Ketobacter sp. MCCC 1A13808: one gene and its partner. Each later gene encodes a partner of the first gene's protein in a complex. Links are inferred from orthologs where the notes say so. Each region holds a gene or a part of one and is shown on either strand. Other genes may lie near its edges.

Region 1 (16,242 bases):
CTTGGAAATACCGTGACGGTCGTGAGCATGAAGTGTATATGCCGAAGTGGTCCCATTCGAAAAAAATCGAAATTGTGGTTTGGTTTATACCCATTCTGATCATCGCCATTCTGGCTACCATTACCTGGCAATCGACCCAGGCGCTGGATCCTTACAAAAAGCTCACTCATGAAAAAGACCACCTGACTATCGAAGTTGTGTCGCTGAATTGGAAGTGGTTATTTATCTATCCTGATCAGGGCATTGCGTCGGTGAATGAAGTGGTCTTTCCCACCGGCGTACCGGTGGAGTTCAAAATTACCTCTGATACCACCATGAACTCATTCTTTATTCCGCAGTTGGGTAGTCAGATTTATTCGATGGCCGGTATGACAACCAAGCTGCATTTGATTGCCGATGAGCCGGGCAGCTTCGAAGGCATATCGGCCAATTACAGTGGCGCGGGCTTTACCGGCATGAAATTCAAGGCGATAGCGACACCCGCTCAATCCGGTTTTGATCAATGGGTTAAACAACGAAAGGCTTGCGATCAAGTCTTAACACCCGCCAGTTATCAGGCATTAGCCGAGCCGAGCAAAAACAATGTTGTGCAATATTACAGCCAGGTGAGTGAAGGCCTGTTTCAACAGGTTGTTATGAAATATATGCACGACAACCCAGATACAGCACACCCGCACTCAATGGATCATCTTGCTCAAGCCCAACCCAGGGTGGAGGAATCATTATGACGTTATTCGGAAAGCTCACTTTAGATGCCATTCCCTACCACGAGCCGATTATTATGGTTACTTTGGCGATTGTCGCGGCAGTCGGACTGGGCGTAACTATCTTGATTACCCGCTATAAAAAGTGGGGTGTTCTCTGGTTTGACTGGCTTACTTCCGTGGATCATAAACGCCTGGGCGTAATGTATATTGCGTTGGCTTTAGTTATGCTGATTCGTGGGTTTTCGGATGCATTGATGATGCGTGCACAATTGGCGCTGGCGACCAATGGCTCGCCTGGCTATCTGCCACCGGAACATTACGACCAAATCTTTACTGCGCATGGCATCATCATGATCATTTTCATGGCGATGCCGTTTATGATCGGTTTGATGAACATCGTGTTGCCACTGCAGATCGGTGCGAGGGACGTCGCCTTCCCGTTTCTGAATAATCTGAGCTTTTGGTTGGCAGCCGCTGGCGCCGTGTTAATCAATATTTCACTGGGTTTGGGTGAATTTGCCAAGACCGGCTGGCTGGCCTATCCGCCCCTTTCTGAGCTCTCGTTTAGTCCGGGAGTCGGAGTGGATTATTATATCTGGGCGTTGCAGATTTCCGGTGTCGGTACGCTGTTGACCGGAGTCAACTTTCTGGTAACAGTATTCAAAATGCGTACGCCCGGTATGAAGCTGATGCAGATGCCGATTTTCACTTGGGCCTGCACCTGGGCCAATATCTTGATCGTCGCTTCGTTTCCGATTCTCACTGCCGTGTTAGGTCTGCTAACCCTTGACCGGTACCTGGATTTTCACTTTTTCACGAATTCCGGTGGTGGCAACGCCATGATGTACATCAATCTGTTCTGGGCTTGGGGGCATCCTGAAGTGTATATCCTGATTTTACCGGCGTTCGGAATTTTCTCAGAAGTCATTTCCACTTTTAGTTCAAAGCGATTGTTCGGCTATACCTCCATGGTCTGGGCCAGCGGTGCCATTTCTGTGTTGGGTTTTGTTGTCTGGTTGCACCATTTTTTTACCATGGGGTCGAGCGCCAACGTAAATGCGTTTTTTGGTGTTATGACCATGATCATAGCAGTGCCTACCGGAGTAAAATTATTCAGCTGGATATTCACCATGTTTCGCGGGCGATTACGCATCACGGTTCCGGTGTTGTGGACACTGGGTTTTATGGTGACGTTTACCATCGGTGGAATGACCGGCGTGTTGCTGGCGGTACCGGGTGCGGATTACGTATTGCATAACAGCCTGTTCCTGATTGCGCATTTCCATAACACTATTATCGGTGGCGCGGTATTCGGTTACCTCGCGGGTTTCAGCTATTGGTTCCCCAAGGCCACCGGATTCCATTTGAATGAACGGTTGGGTAAAGCCTCATTCTGGTGTTGGCAGGTTGGGTTCTATGTCGCTTTTATGCCGCTATATGTACTTGGATTTCTGGGCATGACAAGGCGTTTAAACCAGACCAATAATCCGGATTGGAATATCTGGTTATACATCGCCGCAGTGGGCGCCCTGATTATCTTTGCAGGCATTATTTTGCAGTTTGTACAGCTCTGGGTAGCGTTTCGTGATCGTGAACTGAATCCGGATACAACGGGTGACCCCTGGAATGGTCATACCCTGGAATGGTCTACAGCGTCACCGCCACAATATTATAACTTTGCGCAGTTACCGGTAGTTCAGGATATCGACGCGTTTACGGATATGAAAGAAGCCGGTACCGCCTATCAGAAACAGGATCATTACGCACCGATCCATATGCCGAAAAATACTTCCGCAGGTATTTTAATGGCAGGGGCGATAACAGCAGCGGGCTTTGCCACCATCTGGCATATTTGGTGGTTGGCCATTGCAGGACTGATCGGCTCTTTCATCTTCTTCTTGTTGCGGGCTTATAGCAACGATGTGGACTACTACGTTTTACCCGATGAGATAAAGCACATCGAATCCGCCCATTTGGCGCAGGTACCGGGAGAGGCATCATGAGCACGGTATCGATGAATGTAGCCACAGGAGATGCAGGGGGTCAGCGTATTTCCTCCGTCTATGGCTCTGTTAACGCTGGCAACCAACCAGTGACACACCAGGATACTGGCGGTAATACACTGTTCGGATTCTGGCTCTATCTAATGACGGACTGTATTTTGTTTGCAGCGGTATTCGCCACCTACGCCGTGCTCTATATGAATACGGCCGGTGGTGTTTCAGGTAAGGACATTTTTGAACTGGATTATGTGCTAATTGAAACCGCAGCTTTGTTATTCAGTAGCATCACTTATGGTTTTGCTTTGCTGGGCGCCCACAACCAGAACCGCGCTGTCACATTGTTCTGGTTGCTGGTCACCTTTGTATTGGGTTGCGTCTTTATTGCTATGGAGGTGAATGAATTTCACCATCTTATCAGCGAGGGGCACGGACCTCAGCGTAGTGCGTTTCTGTCTTCATTCTTCACCTTGGTGGGAATGCACGGCTTGCATGTCGCTGCGGGTTTAATCTGGATGTTCATTATGATGCTCGAAGTAATGACGCGAGGATTGGGTAATCAAACTGTAACTCGCCTGAGCTGTCTGAGCTTGTTCTGGCATTTTCTTGATGTTGTATGGATTTGTGTTTTTACCGTCGTCTATTTAATGGGAGCCGTCCAATGAGTGATTCAATCAGCAGTGTTATCAGTAACCCCCTGAACACGGATGTCGCAGGGATTCACCATCCTCATCAGCTGGCGCAGCCCGGATCGTATGGTGCCATTAAGTCCTATTTGATCGGCTTCCTATTATCCGTTGTTTTGACCGGCGTTCCATTCGGGATAGTTATGACCGGGATACTGCCGCGAAGTGCTACTCTGGCAAGCGTGGTCGCTATGGCGGTTTTACAGATTGTTGTGCACCTTAAATATTTTCTGCATTTGGATTTTTCCGCAGAAGGTAAAGTGAATACATTCGCTTTCCTATTCACTGCCCTGATTATCGTGATGGTGGTGGGCTTGTCTATCTGGATAATCTACAGCGCAAATGCCTTAATGATGTGATGTTCTGTTTTCTGTTTTATAGCAGGTGATTGTTAGAGGGCAGTGTTAGCGCTAGTGGGTCTGGTCATGAGGTCTACAGATACATTTAAGAAGCCATTAATGGCCTCTTAAATGTAATAGAGCATACGGTTTACTATTTAATGCAAGCTACTTGGACATAGGCGGTCTGCGTGACCTTATGCACCCAGCAAATTCTGCCCGCACACCCGGATGGTATTGCCATTCACACCTGCGGAAGCAGGGCTGGAATAGAATGCGATGGCCTCAGCCACATCAACAGGTAAGCCGCCTTGTTTTAATGAGTTGAGCCGACGGCCGGCTTCCCGGGTTGCGAACGGAATGGCGGCGGTCATTTGTGTTTCAATGAAGCCCGGCGCCACCGCATTAATCGTAATATCTTTCTTTGCCAGTATAGGGGCGAAAGCATCCACCATGCCGATCACACCGGCTTTGGAAACGGCGTAGTTAGACTGACCGAAATTCCCTGCAATGCCGCTCATGGAAGAAACGCAAACGATCCGGCCACCGGGGTTGATGGTTTCTGATTCCAGTAGTGCGTCGTTAATACGTTCTTCAGCGGACAGGTTGATGTTAATGACCATCTCCCACATGTGAGGCGGCATGCCGCCCAGCGTTTTATCCCGGGTTACTCCGGCATTGTGAACCACAACATCGACGCCGCCGTATTCGGTTTTCAGGGTGTTTGCGATCTTTGCAGGTGCTTCGGGGTCGGTTATATCAATGGCGATAATGCCGCCGTTTAGACGGTCCGCTACTTTTTGCAGATTGTCTTTTGCCTGGGGTACGTCAAGACACACCACTTTGGCACCGTCCCGTGCCATCACGCCTGCGATCGCTTCGCCGATACCCCGTGATGCGCCGGTCACCAGCACTACCTTATCTGTCAATGGCAGGTTCCAGTTGAAATCGTTTTCCACTGCTTTCGCTTTACTTACGCGTAGTACCTGCGCATCAACGAAGGCTGACTTGGGTGAAAGGAAAAAGCGTAATGCCGATTCGGCTGCTTTTTCCGCTTGTTTGGCAACGTAAACCAAATTCGCGGTAGCGCCTTTTTTGCCGATCTCTTTGCCGATGGACCGCACCAGGCCTTCGAGGGCGCGTTGGGCGATTTGTTGGCGAGGGTTGGCTTTGCAGGATTCCGGTGGCAGACCCACGATCACCACACGGGCGCTACTGTGTAGCTTGCGGATGACCGGATGGAAGAAGTCATACAGTTCTTTGGTTTGCTCACTGTTTTCAATACCGGTGGCATCAAATACCAGTGCCTTGAATTTAGCTGATTCGGCGCTGACATCAATTTCGGTCAGCTTCAATTCCGCTTTTTCTGCGGCGGCTTTGATTTCAGGCAGAGCGGAAGCATTGTTGGCAACCTGGACGCTGGCTGCGCTGTTCTTCAACGTGCTGGCGATGGACTCTGCCATACGTCCGCCGGGGGCTGCGCCAATTAATACGTTGCCCGTCACGAACGAAGTCTGAGCTTGTGAGTGACGTTCTAATTCAGTGGGAACAGGTAGATTCAGAGAACTGAGAATGGAGCGTCCAACATTGCTGCTGAGCATGGATTCATAAACGTCGGCCATGGGTCGGATCCTGTGTAAAGTACGTTGTGTGACAAGTGGCAGGTATATTAAAGTAGTTGTGTGGAAATTTGAATTGACCAGTGTTAGGAGGGATCGGGTCAGTTGTGCCAATGTTAGTTGACTGTACCTATGTACACTAGCCTCCATCAAAGCAGGTATCGATCACCAGGTTGTGGTTTGCTTGCCGATGCTGACTTAGATTAGACTTTTTTCCGTACCTTTTTTTAGTACGCAACTCAATCAGTTACGCCCGTATTATCGGGCGAATTTCAACAGGAAGCCGTTCCATGAAAGTAGATAAAGTCCGTAAAGTAGCCATTATTGGTGGAAATCGTATTCCTTTCGCCCGTTCCAACTCAGTCTATTCCCATGCCAGCAATCAGGACATGCTGACGGCTGCGCTGAATGGGTTGGTTGAACGGTATAAGCTGGCCGGGGAGTTGATGGGTGAAGTTGCCGGCGGTGCAGTTATGAAACACTCCCGTGATTTCAACTTGGTTCGTGAATCGGTATTAAGCACACAGTTAGCACCGGAAACCCCGTGTTATGACGTGCAACAGGCGTGTGGCACGGGACTTGAAGCGGCTATTCTGGTGGCAAATAAAATTGCCCTGGGTCAAATTGATTGTGCTATTGCTTGCGGTGTGGATACCACTTCTGACGCCCCGATCGGTGTAAGTGAAGGCTTACGAAAGATCTTATTGGATCTAAACCGGGCAAAGACTACGCCGGACAGATTGAAGTTATTAGCGAAGCTTCGACCCAAGGATTTGATGCCGCTGATTCCTGCCAACTCAGAGCCGCGCACCGGTTTGGCGATGGGAGAGCATTGTCAGATTACGGCAAAGGAATGGAACATTCCCCGGGATGAGCAGGACCTGCTCGCGTATAACAGTCATGTGAATATGGCAAAAGCGTACGATGAAGGTTTTTTTGACGATATGATCACCCCCTATATGGGGCTGGATCGTGACAATAACCTGCGTGGGAATACCACCCTGGAAAAACTAGCGTCGCTAAAACCCGTTTTTGACCGAGAAAACGGTACTATGACGGCAGCTAATTCAACGCCATTAACAGACGGCGCATCCTCTGTACTGCTAGCGACGGAAGAGTGGGCCAAAGAACGTGGCTTACCGATACTGGCGTATATCACATACTGTGAAACTGCAGCGGTGGATTTCGTAGGCAAGAAAGAAGGTTTGCTGATTGCCCCGGCATACGCAGTACCGCGCATGCTGGATCGTGCCGGCATTACCTTGCAGGATTTCGATTTCTACGAGGTTCATGAAGCCTTTGCTGCCCAGGTGTTGTATACACTGAAAGCTTGGGAAGATGAGAAATTCTGCAAGGAACGTCTGGGCCGTGATGGCGTGCTCGGCAGCATTGATCGTAGCAAGCTGAACATTAAGGGTTCATCATTGGCAGCAGGTCATCCCTTTGCTGCAACCGGTGCCCGCATTGTGCATACACTGGCAAAATTATTGAACGAAAAAGGCTCCGGTCGCGGATTGATATCCATCTGTGCGGCGGGCGGGCAAGGCGTTACCGCAATTCTCGAGAAGTAAATAATGCCCTGTGCTGGCAAAGGCGATCCACCCGGGTCGCCTTTTTTTGTGTCCGCAGATTAATCATGATCCTGGTTATGCTTGCCTTTGAGTCCAGGTATCAGACTGTGCAGTCGGGCCAATCGCTAGGGCATACAGCTGACCTCTACTGAGCTAGGATAGCTATAACGGGAATCGCACCACAATGAATGAGGAGAGTTCATGAACCCACATTACCCTAATTTGCTTCAACCGCTTGATTTAGGCTTCACCACCTTACGTAACCGAGTTTTGATGGGATCCATGCACACAGGCCTCGAAGATCGCTTTTATCACATTGATAAGCTGGCGCACTATTTTGCGGAACGGGCCCGAGGCGGAGTGGGTTTGATCGTTACCGGCGGTTATTCCCCGAATAGACGGGGTGAGTTGTTGCCGTTGGGGTCGCGCATGGACAACGCTGCGACGGCTTTGATGCATCGCCATGTCACCGCTAAGGTTCACAATGAAGGTGGCAGAATTGCGTTGCAGTTATTACACGCCGGTCGTTATGGATATACCCCTTATAGTGTGTCGCCTTCCGGAATCAAATCCCCAATCACACCATTCCGTCCGTCAAAAATGAGTGCCAAGCGAATTCAGGGAACGATAGACGATTACGCCAAGGCGGCGGGATTGGCGCAGTTTGCCGGCTATGACGGCATCGAGGTGATGGGTTCCGAAGGCTACCTGATCAATCAGTTTCTGGCCCAGCGGACTAATAACCGGACGGATAAATGGGGCGGTAACGTCGAAAACAGAATGCGCTTTCCGTTGCAGGTGGTGAGGGCGATTCGCCGGGAAGTGGGGCCGGAATTTATAATTGTTTACCGGATTTCGCTGATGGACCTGGTGGAAGGCGGTCAAACCTGGGAAGAAGTGGAAGCGTTGGCAATCGCCCTGCAGGCAGAGGGTGTGAATATTTTTAACACCGGTATCGGCTGGCACGAAGCCAGGATACCAACCATCGTGACCTCGGTGCCGCGCGGTGCATTCACCTTTGCCACCGAAAAATTAAAACAGGCAGTGACTGTGCCCGTGTGTGCCAGTAACCGGATTAATACACCGGAATTGGCAGAAGAGGTTATAGCTTCAGGGCAGGCAGATATGGTGTCCATGGCGCGTCCCTTTTTGGCTGATCCTTATTTTGTCGCCAAAGCCGAAGCGGGAAAAAGTCATGAGATAAATACCTGTATCGCCTGTAACCAAGCCTGTTTGGACCATACATTTAAAAACAAACGGGCAAGTTGTCTGGTGAACCCACGGGCCTGCCACGAAACTGAATTGCGGCTATTGCCGACCCAATCGAAAAAGAAAATTGCCGTAGTGGGTGCAGGTCCAGCCGGTTTGGCGGCAGCAACGGCCGCAGCGGAACGCGGACATCAGGTGACGTTGTTTGAAGCGGATAATAAAATTGGCGGGCAGTTTAATATAGCCAAGCAGATTCCGGGTAAGGAAGACTTCGCGGAAACCCTGCGATATTTTTCTGCCATGATAGAAAAATGGGATATTGATTTGCAGCTTAATAAGAAAGCCACGCTTCAGGATCTCACGACCTACGATGAAGTGATTGTGGCTACCGGTATTATTCCGCGTACACCGCCCATACCCGGCATTGATCATGACAAAGTATTGAGCTATATCGATGTGATCCGAGATCGGAAGCCGGTTGGAAGTTCAGTTGCGGTGATTGGTGCCGGTGGTATCGGTTTCGATGTAAGTGAATTTTTGACGCACACGCCTGTAGAAGACGAACAACAGCATTGGTATCAGGAATGGGGAATCGATACCCAGTTGCAACATCGTTCCGGTATGGTGCCGGAACGAGTGGCGCAGAGCCCAAGGCAGGTATATTTGTTGCAACGCAAACTGACCTCGTTGGGTAAAGATCTGGGAAAAACCAGTGGCTGGGTTCATCGCACTCAATTGCGCAAGAAAAACGTCGAGATGCTGGCAGGGGTGCAATACGATCGGGTAGACGATCAGGGTTTGCATATCACGATGAACGGCTCCAAACGAATACTGGCGGTGGATAATGTGGTGATCTGTGCCGGCCAGGAACCACTGCGGGAGCTGGCGGATCAGTTGCAGGCGCAAGGCGTTACCGTGCACGTTATAGGCGGTGCCGATGTGGCGGCCGAACTGGACGCGAAGCGTGCTATTAACCAGGGCACCAGATTGGCGGCTGGACTGTGATGCCTATATAAGCCAATAGATGTGCTAAAAATCGTTTCAAATCCAGGGATGGGTAGATGAAAAAGAACGTGCTTAAACCCGCTATAGCACTTTTTTTAGTGACATTCATGGCGGTGAGCGATGCAGCACCGGGAACAGCGTCGGAAGGATTTAAGCGGCCGGCGCAAGAGATCAGCCGTTTACTGCTAACGGCTGAACCGCCCACACCGGTTATTCATGTGGCGGCAGAAAAAATTGCGTTGCTACATTACGAGGGGGTGATCGACCAACAGCGCATGCAGACACCCAGGCTGAGTTTGGCCGGCTATCGTTATGATCCGGTGACTGGGATTACCGGTCTGGATGCGTTGGTGGAGCGGGTAGAGATCATCAGCTCCAACCCTCAGAAAGCCACATCCCCCCAGCAATGGCGAGCCGGAAGCGATTCACGTAGTGCTGCCCGGTTCGCCTTTGTTCAGTTTTCACTATCGGGTAAATACCTTTCTGCATTGCAAGTCGAGCCGGGCAAGCCATCGCAATTTTTGATTTATAATATCGAGTCCCGTCAGCAGACGATGCTGTCCACCAGGGTGAACGCTGCTTGGGGTAATCCATGCCAGTGGACGACAGAGGAATCGCTGCTGTGCCGTATGAGGCCGTTGAAGCAGGGGAGAGCGCCGCATACCGGAGTGTCGCCGATTGTAGTTGAACATACAGGCCAGGCGCTGCCTACGCGCACCTATTCAAACTTATTAAAGGATCAATCCTCGTCGGCACAATTCGATTATTATTTTGCCAGCGATCTGGCGCACCTTTATACAGATAAAAAAGTCGTGCCGACGCGGATTGCGGGTGGCATGATTACCGAATTTGAAGCAGCTCCGCAGGGGCGATTCGTTATCATCACCCGGCTACAATCCTCGTATTCCCATCTGGTTCCGGCCAAACAGTTTCCGAGTCAGGTTGAAGTCTGGGATTTGCAATCCTCGAAACGGTTGTATCAGTCCGCGGCATTCGGTTTCGGCTTACAGCCGGACGAAGAGGGTGGGGAAGGAGCAGATCCGAAATCCATTGAGTGGGCACCGAATTTACCGGTTACCGCGGGTTTCATCCAGCGCAGAGTGGATGCCAGCGGCGCCGCAACTTATATTTGGAAGCGATTACGGGCCCCGTTTGAGGTGGGTGTGGATGGGGCGGAAACCGTCGCCATTAGTGATTATCCGATAAAGGAATTCGGTTGGAGTAGTGCGGGAACACCTTGGTTTATTGCCGCCACAAACAAACCGGACGAGGTCGCGGTGTACGCAGTGCTGAAGGCGGGCGTTCGGCGGGTTTGGCAGGGCACACGGGATCAGGGTGACGGCAGCAATGCGATACGTGTGAATGGGCGACAGGGGCCTGCCCTGGAAACCACGCAGCGGATCTTTTTAGTAACGGATGGCCTCAACCACGATGCCCCTCGGCCTTCTCTGACCGAAGTCAATCTGCATAGCGGTGAGCAACGTCGCCTGTTCACGGCTGAGGCCGGGGTTTATGAGCCGGTGATAGCCATACTAGATAAGGAGGGTGAGGTTTTGTTGACCTCCCGGGAAAGCGCCACTGATGCTCCGCAGCTGGTTCGTGTAGCAGGTAATAAAGCGACGACCATTTACAAAACCCCGAATCCCTATCCGCAGTTGGATAAGATCGTTCGCAAGCGAATCACCTATAAACGCCAAGATGGTCTGAAATTATCGGCATTAATGTATCTGCCCCCCAATGCCGGCAAGAAACCGTTAGCAACGTTGATTTGGATTTACCCCCGCGAATTTGATGGTCCCGAAAAGGCTGCAAGGGCGGACGCCAGGCAATTTCAATATCATCGGATCAAAGGGGTGTCACCGGTCGCAGCAGCGCTGGCCGGTTATGTCGTAATAAATTACCCTAAACTACCGATCGTTCACACCCAGGACAATGACGATGTTTATCTTCCGCAACTCGTCACCGGTGCGGAATCGTTGGTGGACTATTTAGTAGAGGAAGGTATCAGTGATCCCAAACGGATCGTCATCGGAGGGCACAGTTTTGGTGCTTTTTCAGCGGCTAATTTGCTGATTCATTCTGATCGCTTTGCGACAGCGATCGCGATGTCCGGTGCGTATAACCGTACCTTGACACCGTTCGGGTTTCAGCATGAGACGCGCTCCTTTTGGGATGCAGAAGATTATTATGCGAAAATTTCTCCGTTTTTCAGCGCCAACCAATATAAAAAGCCCATTCTATTGGTACATGGCGGTGCTGATCCCAATCCGGGCACGCCCACCATTCAGGCCCGGCGATTTTTTCATGCGTTGGTAGGAGAGGGGGTGACCGTTCGCTATGTTGAATTACCGTTTGAGGAGCATGTTTATCGTGGGGAAGAGACTGTTTTACATGCATCCTGGGAGATGATTAACTGGCTGGATCGGACTGTGGGCGAGAAGCCGGTCTTTAATAATTAAAAATAACGGATCATTCGGCGGGGGTATCAGATGGCGATGGCAACACGTGGCAAGGACTTTATTTTAGCTTTTTTAGCCGGGGTGTTTTTTGTGAATGTAGTACCGCATTTTGTTAACGGTGTCAGCGGAAGACCTTTTCCTTCGCCGTTTTCCGATCCGCCGGGTGTGGGGTTATCCTCTCCGGTGTTGAATGTCCTTTGGGCTGCAATCAATTTTATTATCGCTATCCTGTTTGTCTATTTTGGTAACCTAAACCAGCGTAATAAAACAGTTTATCTCGGCTACTTTTCCGGTGTTTTGGTAATGGCTTTCTTTCTTGCCGATTACTTCGGCAAATTGGGATTGGGTTAGAGTGCCAAGTGCGGTTGGTCGTTTCCAGGTGATCATGATATTAATTTAAAAGCATAAACCGGACGCATCAGGGATTCGCCCGGTTTATGTATTCCAAAGGGCGCTTTACTGAGTGCCCCACAAGGTTTTAAGTAAGCTGGTTTTGCGCGGGTCCATGCCTTCCCAGGTGCCCCAGCCAGATTCATTAACGTCAGGTACATACGCGTGGTTGTACCATCCACCGGTGTCACCGGACTCCGGATTGATGGACCAATAGCAGGCAGGAATTTCTTTTTCCACCAGATAGTTTACAAAGGTTTTCTGCCACTGCTGATCCACACCGGGTTGAACATGGCTCCACATGGCCTGTTCTGCTGCTCTGGTGTTGTTAGGCCAATCCATGTTGCCACCGAATTCTCCGACCACCAGTGCATAGCCCTGATCCTTAAGATAACCAAAGTGCTCCTGCCAGCCTGCTTCGGATTTGGCGGGGTCTATCACGATATTGCAGTCAGCCCGACCCGCTTCGTCGCCCTCTAAATTCGCACATTCTGGTTGGCCCGGATCCATAAACTGGTTTTGCACGAATACGGATGGTCCATAGGTATGGGGTGATAACACTAATCGATCTTTGGGAATATTCAGCGGCTGTGTGCCCGCCATGTAAAGGTTTTCACCCCAATTGGGATTTGAGGACTCGTCACCGTGGGGCACTTTGGTGCCGTCGGATGTGGAAGCACCCACTCCTTCTACAAAAACCAGTACGTCGGAGTTAACCTCATTGATGGCTTGATACGCATGCTCTGCCAGCGTTTTCCACTCTTCCCAGGTGTAATCCCAGGGCTCGTTGAATATATCGATGCCGATGATATTGTCGACACCGAGCTTTTCCTGTAATCCCGCGATTTCACGCAAGTTATCCAGCCAAATGCTTTCGTTGTAATTCTGAACGGTCACCCCTGGGCCGGCGGGTCCACAGGCGTATTCTTCACGGGTTAGGTCATAGCCTTCGCGATTCGCATCTGCGTAGGGCGGGGTTGCATCCAGGCGGCCTGCGCGCCAGCCAACGTAGTTCGAGCAGGAGTGGATATCGATAATGACTTCAATATTATTTTGATCCGCAAGGGTGATAAAGTTTTCCATCGATTGCCGTGCGTTGCCGGAACGCACTGATTGATGGTTCTTCATAACACTGTCCTGGCCCTGGGGGTCATCCGCGTTCAATGTTTGAGGTGCAATTGGTAGCCGCACGGTGTTGATACCCTGCGCTGAAATTTCTTTCATGGTTTGTTCAATAGTACGACCGGTACCCTGACCTCCATTAGCCCACCACATATTGCCGACATAGAGTTCTAACGGTGCCCCACCTGCATTCTTTTCGGCATTATTGGGTTCATGCTGGCCTTCCAGGCCGAACCAGTTACCGCACTGGAGCGGGAAAGCCTGACCATTTTTAGTGATCTGCCCGGACGAGTTGACCCGAAACATACCTTCTCCGCCGGAGACAGGATCATCTACAACGGGATCATCTACAACAGGATCGTCTACAACGGGATCATCTACAACAGGATCGTCTACAACGGGATCATCTACAACAGGATCATCTACAACCGGATCGCCGTTACATAAGCTGCCGCTCAGTTCAGGAATCTCTGTGGCTCCTGCGGATTTTCCCACAAAACCAAATGTTACTGATTCGCCCGGTGATAGGGTACCGTTCCAGAATCGGTTGCGCGCGGTTTGCGGATTATCACCCTCGATCATCGCTGACCAGGAATTTCTTACGCGGTTGTCGCCGTTAAAGAGCCAGTTTACGTCCCAGCCGTCCACTGTCGAAGATGTGTCGTTCGTTACGCGGATGTTGGCTAAAAATCCGGAGTTCCATTCGGTAATAATTTTGTATTCACAGCTTGCTGCTGCACTGTTCGAAAACGTTGCCAAGGCAACACCGACGCTGGTGACGCCGCCTGCGTATTTCAGCGCATTGCGCCAACCTTTTCCTGGCGGATTTGTTCGATCCATTTAAACTGCCTCCTTTGTATAAAAATTTAACTTGCCGCTACCGGGTTTAGTGAAGTTAGGGTAAACAGTTGTTCCCGCAGAAGGTGTGAAGCAGATCTAGCAATGGCCCTGATGTGCAAGTCTTTTCTGAAACTTGAAACAGGTTGGCATTGTCGAAACTTGAGGCGCTTTTAGGGGTAAAGAGGCCGCGGGGATCCGTTGTATGTTCGGCGTTGTTATGAGAGGCGGGTGCAGCGCGGAGTGGTGGTTTTGGTTCGTAGTCGTGATGGTTTAACTCAATCGGTTTTTCGAAAAACGGGTTGTTCAAGATTTAACTTTGATTTTAGCTTTAATTTTCCGGCAGGGGCCACTTGGAAAAGCGGAGGTGACCCCTGAAAAAAGGTTGAACGTTATCTTATTTTAATTCAGATGAAGACAGGTTGAGTAGGCGGCGCGCAACGATCAATTGCTGAATCTGTTGTGTGCCTTCAAAGATGTCCAGAATTTTAGAATCCCTGGACCATTTTTCTAACAGCTCATCTTCGCTATAACCCAAACCGGAACACAGCTCCACGCATTTCAGGGTGATCCCGTTACAAGTGCGTCCTGCTTTGGCTTTAGCCATAGACGCTTCCATGGAATTGGGCAGACCATTATCCGCCATCCATGCTGCTTGCAAGGTTAGCAGGCGAGCCGCTTCCCAGTCAGCTTCCATGCGGTAGAATTCCGCTTCGGCAGCGCTGCTGTTATAGATTGGTTTGCTGTAATCCAATGGTGTACTGTCTTTCAATAACGCCTTGGTGCGATCCAGTGCAGCTTTCGCAACCCCGACTGCCATTGCCGCGACTAATGGACGGGTGTTATCAAAGGTTTGCATGACGCCACCAAAACCTTGCTTGGTGTCGATCTCCGGGTTACCCAGCAAATTGCTTTTATGTACTCGACAATCTGAAAAGCTAATGGAGGCCGTATCTGAGGCTTTGATACCAAGTTTGTGTTCCAGGCGGGTGACTTCCATTCCCGGAGTTCCGCGCTCCACTGCAAACGATTTGATGGCGGCGCGTCCGGCCTGTTTATCCAGCGATGCCCAGACCACAACAATATCGGCACGTTCTCCGGCGGTCACAAAAATCTTCTCGCCATTCAATATGTAGTGATCGCCGTCCAGGCGTGCAGTGGTGTTGATGTTGGCTGAATCCGACCCCGTTCCCGGTTCGGTGATCGCCATGGCTGCCCACTTGCCCTGGAAGCGCTTGGATTGTTCTTCATTTGCTACCGCACCAATAGCGGCGTTACCCAAACCTTGGCGGGGTAATGTGAGCAGTAAACCCACATCGCCCCAACAAAATCCTTGAATGCCGACCACGGCCGCCATATTGGCGCCGTTGCGTATTCCCGCGTTCTTATCGGCTTTTTGTTTGGACTGGTCTGCTCCGACCCCGGCACCCCCTTCACCATCATTCATGCCGTCGAGCATTGATGACACCAGGTCCAGTTCTTTAGGGTACTCGTGCTCTGCTAAATCGTATTTGCGCGATATGGGGCGTAACATTTCAACCGATAGATTTTGGGCCATATCGCCCAGAACTTTTAACTTTTTTGGTAGTTCAAGATTCATCGTATTATCCCTCTAAAGATGCAAACCGCCATCCATGACCGCGATGGCTCGCAGATCCCGATACCACAGCTCCACCGGGTGTTCTTTAGTGAAGCCGTGTCCACCGAGTAGCTGCACGCCGTTGGTGCCGATTTCCATGGATTTCTCCGCACAGAGTACCCGCGCCAGATAGGCTTCGCGGGCAAATGGCTTGCCGTGTTCTGCCAGTGCGACAGCGCGGCTAACCATTAAACGCATGGCGTTCAGCTCGATCCCGATATTCGCGATCATAAACGCCACTGACTGGCGGTGGCTAATGGGTTCGCCGAAGGCAATGCGTTCATTACAGTAGGGAATAACGTAGTCCAACACGGCTTGTGCTGTTCCCACCGCAACTGCGCACCACGCCAGACGTGCCAGATTGATAAAACTCGTGTAGCAAAAATCGTCACTGCCGAGTAGCGCGTCTTTGCTCACCGCTACCTGGGATAGCTGTATGTCGCCCATGGCGGCGGCGCGCACACCCATGTTGGGTTTTTTCTCAATGCTTAAACCCTCGCTGCCACTTTCAACGATAAATAGCCTCGGCTTGCCGTTGAGCATGGCAGCTATTAAAAACAACTCTGCTGTCTCAACCAGCGGTACCATGGTTTTGTCGCCATTTAACAGGTATCCACTGCTGTTTTCGGTTGCCGTTGTCGTTAAATGATTGGGATCAAA
Region 2 (16,302 bases), 120 kb from region 1 along the record:
TATCTCTTCATGATGTTGTCAAACAGGGTGAAAATAGGATCTCGACGATGTCTGAACTTGATGCTCATGCCCCACTGCGACAAGATGTCCGCCTGCTCGGACAGTTATTAGGTCAAACACTTCAGGAACAAGAAAGCCCCGTACTGCTGGAACTGGTGGAGGATATTCGCAAATTAGCGAAAGATGCCAGGGCAGGGCACGAGGATCAATACCCCAAATTATTCGAAAAATTATCCAAGCTGGAGCCGGAGTTATTGGTACCGGTGGCTCGGGCATTCAGCCATTTCCTTAATCTGGCGAACCTGGCTGAGCAGTATCACCGGGTTCGGCGGCGCAGAGAATACCAACAAACACAGCGCAAAAACCAACGTGCGACGATGTCCGAACTGTATCCCCGCCTGCAAAGAGACAACATAGATACAGATACTATTTTCGAAACATTGAATACCCTGTCGATTGATCTGGTGTTGACTGCGCATCCAACCGAAGTTACCCGCCGCACTCTAATACAAAAATACGATGACATTACCCAGAGTCTGGAAACGCTGGATACGGTGAATCTGACCGATATCGAACGTAACCGGGTGATCGAGAACCTCAAGCGTAATATCGTATCGGCGTGGAATACCGATGAAATCCGTCAACAGCGCCCGACGCCGGTGGATGAGGCCCGTTGGGGTTTTGTCACCATTGAGCAGACGTTGTGGAGCGCTGTTCCGGAATACATGCGGGAATTAAACCATTGGTGTGAAGAAAATCTGCAACGCAGTTTGCCTATGGATTTCGCTCCGTTTACGTTTTCTTCGTGGATGGGGGGAGACAGAGACGGCAATCCCAATGTTACCGCGGTGGTTACCGAAGAGGTGCTGTTGCTGGCGCGCTGGATGGCAGCCGATTTACTGAATCGTGACTTTGAAAATCTATACACAAAATTGTCGGTAACTCATTGTAGTGATGAATTACGGCAATGGGTGGGTGATCATCCGGAACCCTATCGGGCGTATCTGAAACCGCTTCGTGATCGGCTATTCAACACCAAGAGTTATCTTAATGCTCAGCTGAATAAAATGGAATGGTACGGAGATACGCCGATTCTGACCATTGACGAATTGATGAAGCCGTTAAAACTGTGCCACCAATCGCTGACCGAGTGCGGAATGAAAGAGGTCGCCAACGGTGATTTACTGGACACAATCCGGCGGCTAAATTCGTTCGGTGTCACGTTGTTGCGTCTGGATGTGCGGCAGGAGTCAAGCCGCCATATGGATGCAATTGCGACGATTACCCAAGCGATCGGCATGGGTGACTACAGCCAGTGGGATGAAGAACAAAAACAACGCTTTTTGATCAGTGAACTCACCAGTGACCGGCCGTTAATTCCGAAATTTCTGAAGTGCTCAGATGAAGTTCAGGAAGTGCTGGATACATTCAATATGTTGACCCGGCAATCCATAGATGCATTGGGGGCCTATGTAATCTCTATGGCTCACTTGCCCTCGGATGTACTGGCTGTCATTTTACTGCAAAAAGAAGCTGGCATGAAAAGCCTGATGCGGGTAGTGCCGTTATTTGAAACCCTTGAAGACTTGCAGAATGCCGAAGCCACTCTGAAGTGTTTATTGGATATTGATTGGTATCGGGAGCATATCCAGGGCCAGCAAGAGATCATGATCGGTTATTCCGACTCGGCCAAGGATGCGGGCTTCTTGGCGGCGGCATGGGTTCAATACCAAGCGCAGGAACAATTAACCCGGTTGTGCAAACAATATGGCGTCCAGCTCACCTTGTTTCACGGTCGTGGTGGCTCAACCAGTCGTGGCGGAGCCCCCTCCCATGAAGCGATATTATCGCAACCGCCTGGGGCTGTTAACGGGCGAATCCGTATTACTGAGCAAGGCGAGGTGATAAGGGCCAAGTTCACGCCGTTCGGTGTGGCGATCCGGACTTTGCAGCGCTACGTTGCGGCCACGCTGGAAGCCACTCTGATTGACCGACCGCAGCCGGACGAACAATGGCGGAATATGATGACCTCGTTGTCGGAAAACGGCACTCAATCGTATCGTGATATGTTGCGGGGAGACCCGCGCTTCCTCAGTTATTTTCATCACGCTACGCCTGAACAGGAATTGCAGCGCTTGCCTCTTGGAAGCCGGCCCGCCAAACGGCGCCAAAGTGGAGGCATCGAAACTTTGCGTGCGATTCCCTGGGTATTTGCCTGGACACAGATGCGATTGATGTTACCGGGATGGTTGGGTGCTGATGTCGCCTTCCAGAAAGCACTTCAGCAAGGAAAGGGCGATCTGCTTCATGAAATGTATGAGCGTTGGCCGTTTTTCCGAATGGTAATGGGTATGTTGGAAATGGTGTTAGCCAAATCCGATGCCCAGATTGCCGCTTATTACGAACGCAGGCTGGCACAACCGGAGGACAGGTCGCTAGGCCAGGAACTGCAGTCACGCTTAGCAGAGATGATTGATTTGGTTAAAAATATAACGGACCACAGCGTGTTGCTGCAGAACAATTCGGTAATTCGGCGGTCTATTGAGGTTCGCAATCCCTACCTGGACCCACTGCATATGTTGCAGGTGGAGCTCATGCGATCCGCAAGGCTTAAGCAACAGGAAACACCGGACGAGACCCGTGCCCTGATGATTACGGTTGCCGGAATTGCGGCAGGAATGCGTAATACGGGTTGAGTTTTGCCAGTGGGGCTGCTTAAATCCTCCGGCTTGCCGTAGAGCTGGCCCCCTAATTGGTTTCGGAGTTTTTTGAATGTTATTTAGTCGTTTGGCGTCGGGTTTTGTTGCAGTCGCTGTATTAGCATCGTGCGGAGGGGGTGACCCCACTGTGGAACCCTCGCCCGACCCCTTTGTGGAATTCAGGGTGAACGATATTTTGTATCCCACAGAAGTGACCGTAAATCGGATTCATACTGTGGGTGCGGATAATTATAACCCCTGTGACCCGGCGCTGTTCGAAAACGCGGCCGATGTACAGTCCAAAGACGCCGCATTCTGCAGCACTGAAATCACCTTAGCCAGCGTGGTTTTTTCCGTTCAGTATTTTAATGCCGGGTACGAACCGTTGGAACTGGCATATACCGGTCAGGGGTTTACCATTCATTTATATGAGTACGACAAAGCGTCCGGTATTATCGGTGATGAAGTGTGGAACTCAGATTATTATGCGCAACTGCAAATAGAACGTTTTAATGATATCGGCTATGAACTCGATAATTTTGATCCTAACCTCAGCGGAAATGTGGTGCTGAATCCGGGGGAAGCCTTTCCCAGTCAAAATGTGAGTGGTCCGAATAGGTTGGAATTCAGAGGCGAACGCCTGTTTGAGCCGGGTTTTGAAATGTTCGATCCGAATAACTTCAAACTGACCATGGCGCCGGTAAATCCCGCCAACGCGACCGATGACCTATGTAATTGGGGTGAGGTGGTGAGTTCGACCAACCCGGCATTGTATGAAAAAGTATTCTGTCAGTCGGAAAATATACTGCCACTGCCAAGCGTAGACACCGCCGCCGACATCAGCTATTTGGCTCGAGTCCGTTTCAATTACAATAATTGGCAGGAACAGCCGCAAGATATTGTGATCACCCTGAAAGCGCCGCAGCAATAGGCCGTTTGAATGCACAAATGTGGGGTCGGGGCAAAAGATTTAGGCAGGGAGTGCCTGAATTAGAAAGAGAAATGCAAAAGTCGCAGCCGCGCTGTTAATAGGGCGCTGGCCGCGACAATTGTCTCACGCAATCAGCTTATGCGTGGCTTCGTTGATGTCCTTGCCGAGGTAGTAAGTGCTGCTCAGCAGGGCAGGTACCATTAGCAATCCGAACACAACCATTGTGAACAGTGATGCATTCACAAGGAACAATCCCCAGAATCCGCCTACGGTAAGAGCGGTAACTGCCATAAAAGACAAGCTGTCTATCGCTAATTGTCTAACAGTGGGTGTTGCCAGTTTCATAATGAACTCCTCCATAACAATCTGACACTGCCAATCTAAAAGTCAGACCTAAAAACCATTTTGTAAGCTTTATTGCTTAGTTCTGGCTTATAGAGACCCTCTAGTGAGAATCAGGATTAAGTCTATTGATTTAAATTAGAATAATCCGCCTAAAGCCTTCTAAATCAAGGTGTCTATCTTCTAATGAGGCTAGAAAATACTCTTCTCTCTGCTTCATTGTTTACAAGTGTACACTAGAATTATGGGAAGTCTAGTAACTGAATCACATTTATGTGTTTCTAATGGTAACAAGTAACACTTTGTCAGGCCCGATTAAAAATTAGATTAGGTTTGATGAAATATCAACCTGATATGGTGGAAAGTTATGGTTGTTTTTGTCATAAGCCCTGAGCTGTACGGTCATTGCGATCATTAGTTAAAAAGAGCAATGTAGTTTGCCAGAGTGTCCGGCGAGTCGAGGTTGCTGTGTGGCCCCTGACGCCGAAGTTCGGAAAAACACGATCCCCAAACATAAAAAAGAGGAATGGTTGCATGACAACAGAAGCCTATGTCTTTGATGCGGTGAGAACGCCGCGTGCAAAAGGCAAAAAGGATGGCTCACTTCACGAAGTGAAGCCAATAGACCTAGTGGTAAATCTATTGAACGCACTGAAGCAAAGGAATCCAGGGCTCGATACCGCCCAGGTTGACGACCTCGTGATGGGCATTGTGAGTCCGGTGGGTGATCAGGGCGCAGTTCTGCCTAAAACCGCTTTACTGAAAGCGGGCTGGGATACACAGGTTGCAGGGCAACAAATCAACCGTTTTTGCGCTTCCGGATTGGAGGCGGTCAATCTGGCAGCTCAGAAGGTGGCGTCCGGGTGGGAAGATCTGGTTATTGCAGGTGGTGTCGAGTCAATGTCCCGTGTGCCGATGGGATCCGATGGCGGTGCCTGGGCGATGGACCCGCAAACGAACATGATGACTGACTTTGTGACCCAGGGTATCTCGGCTGACCTGATCGCTACTGTTGAAGGTTTCACTCGCGATCAGGTGGATGAATTTGCTTACCAGTCACAGATGAAAGCCGGGACCGCGCAAAAAAGCGGATATTTCGACAAGTCGGTGATCCCGGTTTTAGACATCAATGGTTTGACGGTCCTGGCTAAGGATGAATTTCTTCGTCCGGAGACGACTCTGCAAGGTCTGGCTCAATTGAACCCGTCATTTTTAATGATGGGTGAAATGGGCTTTGACGGTATTGCACTGCAAAAATACCACAGCGTGGAGCGTATCAATCACGTTCACACGCCCGGCAATTCGTCTGGCATTGTTGATGGGTCTGCTTTGGTCTTGATCGGCTCGAAAGCCAAAGGTGACGAGCTGGGCCTGAAACCCCGCGGCCGGATTCTCGCCACTGCGATCACGAGCACGGATCCAACTATCATGTTGACGGGTCCGGCACCCGCCTCTGATAAAGCACTGAAAAAAGCGGGTCTGACCTATGAAGACATTGACCTGTTTGAGGTGAACGAGGCGTTTGCGTCTGTTGTTATGCGGTTTATGCGCGAGACCGGTGTGCCGCTTGAGAAAATAAATGTAAATGGCGGCTCCATTGCGCTAGGCCACCCGCTGGGTGCAACTGGCGCCATGATCCTGGGCACGGTGCTGGATGAGCTGGAGCGCCGTAACCTGAAGCGAGGCCTGTGTACCTTGTGCGTGGGTGCCGGTATGGGTATCGCCACCATCATTGAGCGCGTTTAAGGACTGGGAGAAAAGCAATGAGTGAAGCAATACGTTACGAAAAAGACAGCGATAACATCGTCGTTTTGACCATGGATATGCCAGGTCAGTCCGCAAATACAATGAACGAAAAATACAAGGTGTCGATGGATGAGTGTATCGATCGCCTGGAGCAGGAAGAAGCGCTGGCAGGCGTTGTAATCACGTCCGCTAAAAGCACTTTTTTCGCGGGTGGAGACCTCAACGACCTGGTCAAAGCAACTCCGGAAGTAGCTCAAGAGTTTATGGATAGTGTGACTGCCATTAAAGCGCAATTGCGTCGCTTGGAATTACTAAAAGCGCCGGTAGTTGCTGCGATAAATGGGGCAGCATTAGGCGGGGGATACGAAATATGTCTGGCCTGTAATCACCGGGTCGCCATTAATAATCCGAAAACCAAGATCGGCCTGCCTGAGGTCACCTTGGGTTTGTTGCCCGGTGGTGGCGGTGTGGTGCGGCTAACCCGATTGCTGGGTTTGGAAGCGGCTGCGCCTTTCTTACTGGAAGGTAAACAGGTTAACCCGGAGAAAGCATTGCAAGCCGGTTTGATTCATGAGTTGGCGGAGAGCGCTGAGGAAATGCTGGCGAAAGCCAAAGCCTGGTGTAAATCGAATGCGGGTGTTATGCAACCTTGGGATACCCGCGGCTATAAAGTTCCTGGCGGCACCCCTTCCAATCCCGCGTTGGCAATGAAGTTGCCGATGATTCCGGCCATGCTGAAAAATAAAACCAAAGGGTGCTATCCGGCACCTGAGGCTATTTTGAGCACGGCAGTCGAGTCTTTGCAGGTGGACGTCGATACCGCTTTTAAGATCGAAGGTCGTTATTTTACCAGCTTGGCGACGGGTCCGATTTCTACCAACATGATCAAAGCCTTTTTTTTCCAGCTGCAACAAATCAGCAAAGGCAGCAGCCGTCCCAAAGGAATTGATCAATACACCACGAAGCAGGTAGGAATCCTGGGTGCGGGTATGATGGGAGCCGGTATTGCGTATTCCAGTGCAACGAGCGGTATTTCGGTAGTATTGAAAGACATTTCGGAAGAGGCTGCGGCTAAAGGTAAGGCCTACAGTGAAAAATTGCTGGCAAAGCGGGTTTCCCGCGGGCAGATGAGTCAGGAGAAGGCGGATGCCGTGTTGGCGTTGATCAAGCCCACTGCCAACGCAGAAGATTTGCAGGGCTGTGATCTGGTGATCGAGGCCGTATTTGAGAAACAGGAATTGAAAGCGGCGGTTACACAAGAAGCTGAAGTGCAAATGCTGGCCAGTGGCATTATGGCTTCCAACACGTCCAGCCTGCCGATTACCGGCCTCGCGCACGCGTCTTGCCGCCCGGCTAACTTTATTGGTCTGCATTTTTTCTCGCCCGTTGACAAAATGCCTTTAGTCGAAATCATCTGTGGCAAAGAGACATCCGATGAAACCTTGGCGAAAGCACTGGATTATGTGCTACAAATCCGCAAGACCCCCATTGTAGTAAACGATTCCCGCGGCTTCTTTACTACTCGCGTTATCGGTACCTTCGTCAATGAAGGTCTGGGTATGTTGGGGGAAGGACTTAGTGCAGCATCGATCGAGATGGCTGCGGCTAAAGCCGGTTTTCCTATAGGTACGTTGGCGATCAGCGATGAGCTGAATCTGCAAACCATGCGCAATATACGGTTGGCTACAGCCGCGGCTTTGAAAGAAGAAGGTAAAGCATTACCGAAATCGGCATCCGACGATATTATCGATAGGATGTTGGACCAATATGATCGCGGCGGAAAGCTGGCCGGAAAAGGGTTTTACGACTACCCGCAGTCGGGTAAAAAGTCGCTGTGGCCCGGACTGATTGAGCATTTTGGTGCTGGCAGCAAGGAAATTCCGTTCAAGGATATGGAGGAACGATTTCTCTTTGTCCAGGCCCTTGAGGCTGTACGTTGTATGGATGAGGGGGTTATCGAGTCCATCGCAGATGCTAATATCGGCTCCATTATGGGCATTGGATTTCCCCCATGGACCGGGGGAGTGATTCAATTTATTAACCAGTATGGCCTGCGTCAATTTGTTGAGCGGGCTCAGGATTTGACGAATAAATACGGTGATCGGTTTACTCCACCGTCCTCGCTGGTTGAGAAAGCGGAAAAGAACGAAACCTACGATTAATTTAGTCTAAGCACTAAGCCCGTCCGGACTCCTGGTTCGCGGCGGGCTTTTTTATTGCGTTTTCCTGCACTTTTGGACTCTTTGTAGGTGCGAACTATACTTTCCCTGAGTGTGTTTAACCAGGAAACACGATGCCCCGCCAATATTGTAAATACCATCCTTTGGAGCCTGCGTTGTGGTATGACCCGCGCAGCCACGCTGCTTATTGTGAACGCTGTGTCGATAGCGGTGAAACTCTGGGTGGGGTCGGGCAGGCCAAGTGTTATCTATACGGAAACGAGCTGACCTATCTGGGCAGTGCAAATACGGCTCAGCCATTTTGGGAAAGGCTTGGAGCGTTCTTTCGATTCCCCTTCAAACGGGCGAGTTTAATAATCATGGGGCTGTTGATACTACTGATGGTGCTTATCAGCGTCGTCGGTGCTCCTTCGATTTTCGTTGCTGTCGTCGGAGGAATTTTCGTGCTTGCGTTTATCGCCCGTTACGGCTTTCTGGTGCTGGAGCAAAGTGCAGAAGGGCGCTTTCATCCACCCACATTAGGGGAGGCGTTTTCCGGGTCGGGTTTCAATATCCTGTTTCAGCAAATTGCGGTGCAAATTATTTTTGTGGGATTTACGGTGGTGGTTAGCTTTCTGGAAAGTGGTTTTCTGAATGCGATTGCCAGTGCGTTGGTGGTGCTAATCTGGCCCGCCAGCATGATGTTGTTGGCCATGGAGCGTTCGATTACTCTTGCTGTTAATCCCAGCGCTATCTGGCATTTGATTCGCAGTATCGGCTGGGCTTATTTATTGCTATATGCATTCCTGTTCTTGCTTTTAGGTGCACAAGCAACCCTGTTTCAGGTTTTTGTTCAGGAGATTCCGCCGCGTTTATTGCTGCCTGGATTCGTCGGCTTGATGTTTTATTTCCTGATAGTGAGCTTCCATCTGATGGGGTATGTCGTATTTCAGTATCAGTCTGATATAGGTTTTGTCGCAGAGGATCAGCTCGCGAAGGAAAAACGCAGGCTTAAAGTAGAGCCAGTCAATGCGGTTTCAGAATTAATGATAAAAGAAGGTCAGTATGAGCGGGCTGTTCAGGTGCTTACCAAGTACCTGAAACAAAACCCGGATAGTATCAGGCATCACGAAAATCTTGCCAAGCTGCTGCTGGCATTGCGAGACAGAAACGAGGCGCTGGCCCATGGGCAGTTCTTTCTCAATCTGCTGAGTGAGAGGGGAGACGATGCCAGGTTGTATTTTTTGTTCTCCCGCTATCTGGAATTGGACCAGGGGTTTAAACCGGAGCAACCTGGAGTTTGTTTATGTTTGGCGGAACAGTTGTTTCTGCGAGGCAAGTATCAACAGGTTTGCCAGTTACTGGCTAATATGCATAAGTCCGCGCCTGATTTTGATCTGCTTCCGGATGCGTATTTACTTATGGCACGTTCTTTACTGGATGGCTTTAACAACGAGAGCAAAGCCTCGCAATACCTTAAATTCGTCAAGGCCAAGTACCCAACGTTTAGCCAGCTCGGAGAGGTTGAGGCTTTGTTGCTTGAGTGCGGGGGTGCCGTATGACTGAGGCGAAGCCTAATGGTTGAATCAGATTGCTCTGAATCTATGCATGAATCCAATCCTGAACTCGACATTCATAACCCGTTCGTACGCCAAACCAAATATTGGCACAGCCTTGAAGATGGTCGTGTGCAATGCGATATATGCCCACGGCAATGTAAATTGCGGGATCAGCAAAGAGGCTTGTGTTTTGTACGCGCGAACGTCGGTAATCAAATTGTCTTAACCACCTATGGCCGCTCCAGTGGTTTCTGTGTCGATCCTATCGAAAAAAAGCCGCTCAACCATTTTTATCCGGGATCGTCGGTATTGTCTTTCGGTACTGCCGGATGCAACTTATCCTGCAAATTTTGCCAGAATTGGGACATTTCGAAATCGAGGCAAATGGACACGCTGGCAAGCCGGGCACAACCGGAAGCAATTGTCCAGGCAGCGCTGGACACCGGCTGTAGAAGTGTCGCATTTACCTATAACGATCCGGTTGTATTTCAGGAGTATGCGGTTGATGTGGCTCAGGCTTGCAGGGCGGCGGGGCTGGAATCCGTCGCCGTCTCCGCAGGTTATCATAGCGCGCAAGCGCGTAGTGAGTTCTATCAGTCTATATCAGCAGCAAATATCGATCTAAAAGCGTTTAGTGAGCGGTTCTATTGGAACGTTACCGGGGCACATCTTTCTCCCGTTCTGGACACGCTGAGCTATTTGAAACATGAAACAGCCGTCTGGTTTGAAATCACAACGTTACTTATTCCCGGCCAGAACGATGAGCCTGGGGAAATTGAAGCGATGAGCCGCTGGATTATGGACAATTTAGGTGCCGATGTGCCGTTGCACTTCTCCGCGTTTCATCCGGATTATAAAATGAAAGATATACCGGCGACCCCGAGAGCGACCTTGAACCGGGCGCGGAAAATTGCAATGGAGCAGGGATTAAATTACGTGTACACGGGAAATGTACACGATCAGGCGGGTGATTGTACCTACTGTCCGAATTGTCATTCTGAGTTAATTCAGCGGGATTGGTATCAGCTCAACAGCTGGTCACTGGCACCAGGAGGGCGATGTTCTCATTGTGATACGTTGATCCCGGGCCGGTTTGGATTGCAGCCTGACCATGGCACGCGGAAAGCGATGCCGGTTCGTATTAGTAGGTAATCTCAAAGTGACTTTCCGTGGGGATTGGGCTCAATGGCCCGGTATCCACTTTGTTGACAATAGCGTCCGGCGGCCCCAGTAGCGCCCAAGCGACCAGGGCATCGACATTTCCCGCGCTGCCCTGGGCTTCAAATTCCACATTGCCGTCGGCCATATTCCGAACCCACCCGGTCAGATGCAAAGAGAGTGCTTTATCTTTGGTAGATGCCCGGTAATAGACACCCTGAACCCGGCCGTGGACAATGGCATGTACACGTTTTAAATCTGGCATAATTCGGGTCTCCTGTTGCCGTTCGTGGTTAAGGATAACGACTGGTGGGTTATTTTACGAATAATTAAATTGATTGCAGAAGGCATGAAAATGAAAACGATCATAATTACCGGGGCCGCGTCCGGAATCGGTAAAGCGGTTGCGGAGCTATTTTATTCAGAGGGCTGGCAGTTAGGATTGTTGGATCTGAATCCGACCCCCTTACAGGACACGGTGAAAGATTGGGATAAGTCACGCTATTGTATTGTTGCTGCGAATGTCACTGATCCTGATCAGGTTGAAACGGCACTGCAACAGATTATGCAATCGATCAGGTTACCGGATGTCCTATTCAATTGCGCCGGTGTTTTGGAAGTCGGCGATTTTGAGGCGATCACATTGGACCGCCATCATCGGATTCTGGATATTAATAACAAGGGGGTTCTGAATTGTTGTTATTTTGCCTTTCCTTATCTGAAACAAAATCCCGGTAGTCGGGTTATTAACATGTCATCGGCGTCTTCGCTCTATGGTATTCCCGGGTTTGCCAGCTATTCGGCGTCAAAATTCTGGGTTAAAGGATTTACTGAAGCGTTGAACCTGGAGTGGGCACGATATGGGATTCAGGTGATGGATATAGAGCCCCCTTTTGTGAACACCCCAATGCTCGCGAATAAACAGGCACAAATTATCCGCCGCCTTGGCGTGAAATTGGTTGCCGAGGATATTGCGGTTCAGGTGTTTCAAGCGGCTCAGGGTGAGCGACTCCATAATGCGGTGAGCAGGGAATACAAGGTGTTGCGGGCGGCTAGAAAATGTTTACCGGATCGCGCTGCCCACAAACTTGTGAAATGGATGTCCGGCTATTGACGACTATACATCGATGAAAAAATCGGGAATCAGTTGATTGACATCCAGGCTGGGATCAACCTGATATTGTCTGAGATCGGTTACACCTGCTTCACCCAGTACTTCATCGTCGATAAAGAAGTTGCCGCTGCACTCTGCACTGGGTCGTTTAAATATCTCATATGCTGCGTCGGCCATGATGGCGGGTGTGCGTGACAATTTAATCGTGGCGTCGCCCCCCAGATGGTTTTGCACCGCAGCCGTTGCGATAGCCGTTCTGGGCCAGAGTGCGTTGAACGCAATGTTATCCCGGCTAAATTCTTCCGCCATCCCGAGAACACAAAAACTCATTCCGAATTTAGCCATGCTGTAGGCAAGGTGAGGGGCATACCAGCGCGAATTAGTGCTAATAGGAGGCGCAAGGTTAAGTACGTGAGGATTTTCTGCATTTTTAAGGTGCGGTACTGCGAGTTTAGAGCACAAAAAAGTGCCTCGAAAATTAATTTGATGCATCAAATCGAAGCGTTTCATCTCAACATCCAGGGTGCCAGTCAAATTTATTGCACTAGCATTGTTCACAAGAATATCGATTCCGCCGAACGTTTCTACGGCTTTACGCATGGCCGCCGCAACCGTTTCCTCCTCTCGCACATCCACAACCAGAGGTAGTGCCTTACCACCCGCTGCCTCTATTTCTTCCGCTGCACTATAGATGGTGCCCGGCAGCTTGGGGTGGGCTTCAGTAGTCTTTGCGGCAACAACGATGTTAGCCCCGTCTTTCGCGGCTTTAAGGGCGATTTCTTTGCCGATTCCCCGGCTCGCACCGGTGATAAATAGAGTCTTGTTTTTAAGAGTTGACATAGTCCGCTGTCCTCGTTTTAGCAGTGTATAGGTGGCTCACTATAGTCCACTTTCCGCAGCCTAAAAACCGTCTGCCCGCCAGGGTGAATAAACTGTAAATACGGGCAACTTTACACGCCTGCACCGTTTTGGGTAGCTGCTTTTAAAGAGAGGTCTGGCCCCGTTTTTGCTATTCGATGACTGTATTGTTTCAGGGCGATGACAGTCGCATCAAGCGTTAGGCCAATAGAACGTTGATTCCAGTCAACGTTTTAGCGTGGTGAGTGTCGGGGGGCACGAAAGACCAATACGTTTCTTTTTTAACTCATTTATCTTTTTGTTTAAGGAGTAGTATCACCATGGCTAATAGAAAAGTTTCGCGCAGAACGGTTCCAATCTCGTTGGCAGGTGTCGTAGTCAGTACGATGGGTGTGGTTGTCCCGCAATCACTAATGGCAGCAGATTCTCTGCAGGATGCGTTGAAGGCGAGTACCACCAAGCTAAGCTTGCGCCCACGATACGAAAAGGTGGAACAAGAGGGTGCCGGTATTTCGGAAGCTGCGACGATATTATCTCGACTTACGTTCACCACCGGAAATTTCTACGATGTTTCGGCGGTCTTGGAATTTGATGATGTGACATCGATGAAGTCGGTCGACTATGATGATGGCTCTTTTGCCGGGCCTGGTCCTGCGATTATTGATCCCGAAGGCACGGAGGTTAACCAGGCCTACTTGTCTTATTCCGGATTGGATAGCACAGATTTTCGTTGGGGACGACAACGTATTGTGCTCGACAATCAGCGTTTTGTCGGAGGCGTGGCCTGGCGTCAAAACGAACAAACCTATGATGCGCTCTCAGTGACGAATACCAGCTTCGGTGGCTTGTCGATGTTTTATGCGCACGTTACTGATGTCAACCGGATTTTCGGCGAAGGAAACGACGACAGCTATCCAGCGGCACGACGTGGTGACCACCGGGAAGATACCAATCTGCTGAACCTGAATTATAAGTTTGAAGGCATTGGTGCTTTGTCGGCGTATTATTATGATATTGAGAACGAATCAGCCGCCGCGCTTTCCTCCGTAACCTATGGTGTCCGTTTTGCCGGTGATACGAAGTTTGATTCGTTCAGTCTCGGTTATGAGCTGGAATACGCTGATCAGGAGGATTCTGCGAATAATCCGAATAGCTATTCAGCGGATTATTCGCTTATCGGTGTGAGCGGTACCATCAGCAACTTCACTCTGGGATTTGCTATGGAAACCTTGGGTGCTGATGCCGACGCTGGTGTCGGATTCACCACCTCACTGGCAACCCTGCACATGTTTCAAGGGTGGGCTGATCAGTTTCTGGTGACACCGGGCGCTGGGGTGGAAGACAGTTACGTAACGTTTAAAGCTGGTTTGCCGTGGGGAATGAACTTCGTTGCGGTTTTTCATTCGTTTGAAAGTGCCGAAGACATTGCTGTCGGAAGTTCCGATTATGGCACCGAGATCGATGCGGCTTTGACGAAGAAATTCGAGAATGGCGCAACCCTGCAATTAAAGTACGCCGATTTCAGTGGGGAAGACGATGGCCTGACGCCAAACGATGTTGAAAAGGTTTGGATTACTGCGACCTACGCCATCTAAAAGCTGGGCAGTGTTTCACATGCATTATCCAGACAAAGTTAGGGAAGGCGAAAGCCTTCCCTTTTTTGGTTTTCTTACTTTACCCCGAGTTCTCCAGTGGATTATTCATCTTCCTTATTGGGACTGGCAACTCTGTATTCATCAGCCAGGTCGGCTTGAGAGTGAATGCTGTATTTCAGGTCATTCACCATGCCGTCTTTCAGGCTATAGATCCAGCCATGTACCGTAAGATCCTGCCCATTTTCCCAGGCTTTTTGTACGACGTGGGAGTGCGCTACATTTTTTACCTGTTGCTTAACATTCAACTCGCACAGATAGTTGTGGCGATCCTCTTCCGAGGCCAGTGACTCAAACCGGTGTTTGTTGCGGTAATACAAGTTTTTAATGCTATACAACCAGTTGTCGATAAGTCCGTGGCTGGTGTTTTCCAGTGCAGCTTTGACACCGCCACAACCATAATGCCCGCAGACAATTATGTGTTTTACTTTGAGTACCGCCACGGAAAACTCAATAACTGACATGCAGTTGAAATCGGTGTGGACCACCAGGTTTGCGATATTGCGATGCACAAAAATTTCGCCTGGCAATAAACCTACGATTTCGTTTGCGGGTACCCGACTATCGGAGCAGCCGATCCAGAGGTATTCCGGGGTTTGTGCCTCGGATAGTCGCTGAAAGAACTGAGGGTCTTCCCGTGTGATGTTCTCTGACCATTTTTGATTGTTTTCAAGGAGCTTATGTAGTCTATGCATGGGATCTGTCTGCCACTGAATAAAATTTTATTCCCAAGATTTTAATGACCTGTCCCCCGGATGTCGAATTTGGTACATCGGGGGGCGCTTTATTTTGCGGGGCTTTTACATTTACTTACCGAAAACTACGTTATAAACGTCCCGATAGTGCTCGGCAAAGTGGACGACCATGCCTTTGCGGATAAAGTCCGGCAGTTCGTCGTAGTCTCTGCGGTTGGCTTCCGGTAAAACCAGTTCCTTGATCTTTTGCCGTTTGGCGGCGATGACCTTCTCTCGGATACCGCCCACCGCCAACACCTGGCCGGTCAGGGTAATCTCTCCGGTCATGGCTAAAGGCCGTTTTGGAGCCATATTACAGGCCAGCGAGATTAACGCTGTGGTCATAGTGACACCGGCACTGGGGCCGTCTTTCGGAGTAGCACCTTCCGGAACATGCAAGTGAATATGTGCTTTTTCAAAAAACTCACCGCTACCACCATAATCCGTAATGCGCGAGGAGGCGTAGCTATAAGCCAAGTGGGCGGATTCTTTCATGACATCGCCTAACTGGCCTGTAATTTTAAACCCGGCATCGCGACGGTGAATCTCGGTAGCTTCGACCGGCAGGGTGACACCGCCAAGGGAGGTCCAGGCTAGGCCGGTTATGACTCCGACTCCTTTCAGTGGCTTCTCGTCGCGGAAAATAGGTGGCCCCAGATACGTTTCCAGATTCGCTGGCGTAATACTGATTTTCGATTCGGTTTTTTTCAGTAGTTTCACAACCGATTTACGGACGATTTTATTCAGCGTCTTTTCGAGGTTGCGTACGCCGGCTTCTCGGGCATAGCCTTCAATAATGGTTCGTAACGCGGGGTTGGACACCTTTAGCTGGGATTTTTTGACGCCGGCCCTGGATAGGCATTTGGGCCATAAATGATTGCGGGCGATGGCCACTTTTTCTTCTGTGATATACCCGGACAAGCGAATCACATCCATCCGGTCGAGCAGAGCGGCTGGAATAGTGTCCATCTGGTTTGCGGTACAAACGAACAGAACATTCGACAGATCCAGTCGAATATCGAGGTAATGGTCCAGGAATTCTTTATTCTGTTCCGGGTCCAGCACTTCCAGTAGCGCTGATGCGGGATCGCCCTGGAATGAGCTGCCGATCTTATCGATTTCGTCCAGCATCACGACCGGGTTGCTCACTTCAACATCCTTGAAAGCCTGTACCAGCTTACCTGGCATGGCTCCTATGTAGGTTCGACGATGGCCTTTGATTTCAGCTTCGTCGCGCATTCCGCCCAAACTGAAACGATAGAATTTCCGACCCAGGGCATCGGCAATGGAGCGCCCTATGGAGGTTTTACCGACACCGGGTGGGCCTACCAGCAGTAAAATAGAGCCGCT

The links.
Region 2: the proteins of FT643_RS02290 (region 1) and FT643_RS01785 are in contact, whole or in part, in a solved structure (PDB 8BNU), measured with the Escherichia coli proteins. The link is inferred for Ketobacter sp. MCCC 1A13808 from one-to-one orthologs.

The regions. Positions count from the first base shown.
Region 1 is NZ_VRKW01000001.1:499,970-516,211, reverse strand. The notes cover bases 4,915-7,780. They hold FT643_RS02290 (acetyl-CoA C-acetyltransferase), read left to right. Parts: upstream 4,915-5,640; coding sequence 5,641-6,921; downstream 6,922-7,780. Other genes in these bases: FT643_RS02285 (NADPH-dependent 2,4-dienoyl-CoA reductase), read left to right, coding at 7,123-7,780; FT643_RS02295 (3-oxoacyl-ACP reductase), read right to left, coding at 4,915-5,353. Also shown: cyoA (ubiquinol oxidase subunit II), read left to right, coding at 1-728; cyoB (cytochrome o ubiquinol oxidase subunit I), read left to right, coding at 725-2,710; cyoC (cytochrome o ubiquinol oxidase subunit III), read left to right, coding at 2,707-3,372; cyoD (cytochrome o ubiquinol oxidase subunit IV), read left to right, coding at 3,369-3,752; more of FT643_RS02295, read right to left, coding at 3,929-4,914; more of FT643_RS02285, read left to right, coding at 7,781-9,135; FT643_RS02280 (alpha/beta hydrolase family protein), read left to right, coding at 9,192-11,594; FT643_RS02275 (hypothetical protein), read left to right, coding at 11,625-11,945; FT643_RS02270 (cellulase family glycosylhydrolase), read right to left, coding at 12,051-13,946; FT643_RS02265 (acyl-CoA dehydrogenase family protein), read right to left, coding at 14,341-15,543; FT643_RS02260 (acyl-CoA dehydrogenase family protein), read right to left, coding at 15,556-16,242.
Region 2 is NZ_VRKW01000001.1:382,040-398,341, reverse strand. Bases 5,382-8,307 are described here. They hold FT643_RS01785 (3-hydroxyacyl-CoA dehydrogenase NAD-binding domain-containing protein), read left to right. Parts: upstream 5,382-5,735; coding sequence 5,736-7,880; downstream 7,881-8,307. Other genes in these bases: FT643_RS01780 (tetratricopeptide repeat protein), read left to right, coding at 8,012-8,307; FT643_RS01790 (acetyl-CoA C-acetyltransferase), read left to right, coding at 5,382-5,718. Also shown: ppc (phosphoenolpyruvate carboxylase), read left to right, coding at 48-2,696; FT643_RS01800 (hypothetical protein), read left to right, coding at 2,773-3,630; FT643_RS01795 (hypothetical protein), read right to left, coding at 3,754-3,975; more of FT643_RS01790, read left to right, coding at 4,507-5,381; more of FT643_RS01780, read left to right, coding at 8,308-9,439; amrS (AmmeMemoRadiSam system radical SAM enzyme), read left to right, coding at 9,455-10,588; FT643_RS01770 (acylphosphatase), read right to left, coding at 10,578-10,859; FT643_RS01765 (SDR family oxidoreductase), read left to right, coding at 10,950-11,708; FT643_RS01760 (SDR family oxidoreductase), read right to left, coding at 11,712-12,548; FT643_RS01755 (alginate export family protein), read left to right, coding at 12,887-14,161; can (carbonate dehydratase), read right to left, coding at 14,263-14,913; lon (endopeptidase La), read right to left, coding at 15,025-16,302. UniProt on the Escherichia coli protein: Catalyzes the formation of a hydroxyacyl-CoA by addition of water on enoyl-CoA. Also exhibits 3-hydroxyacyl-CoA epimerase and 3-hydroxyacyl-CoA dehydrogenase activities.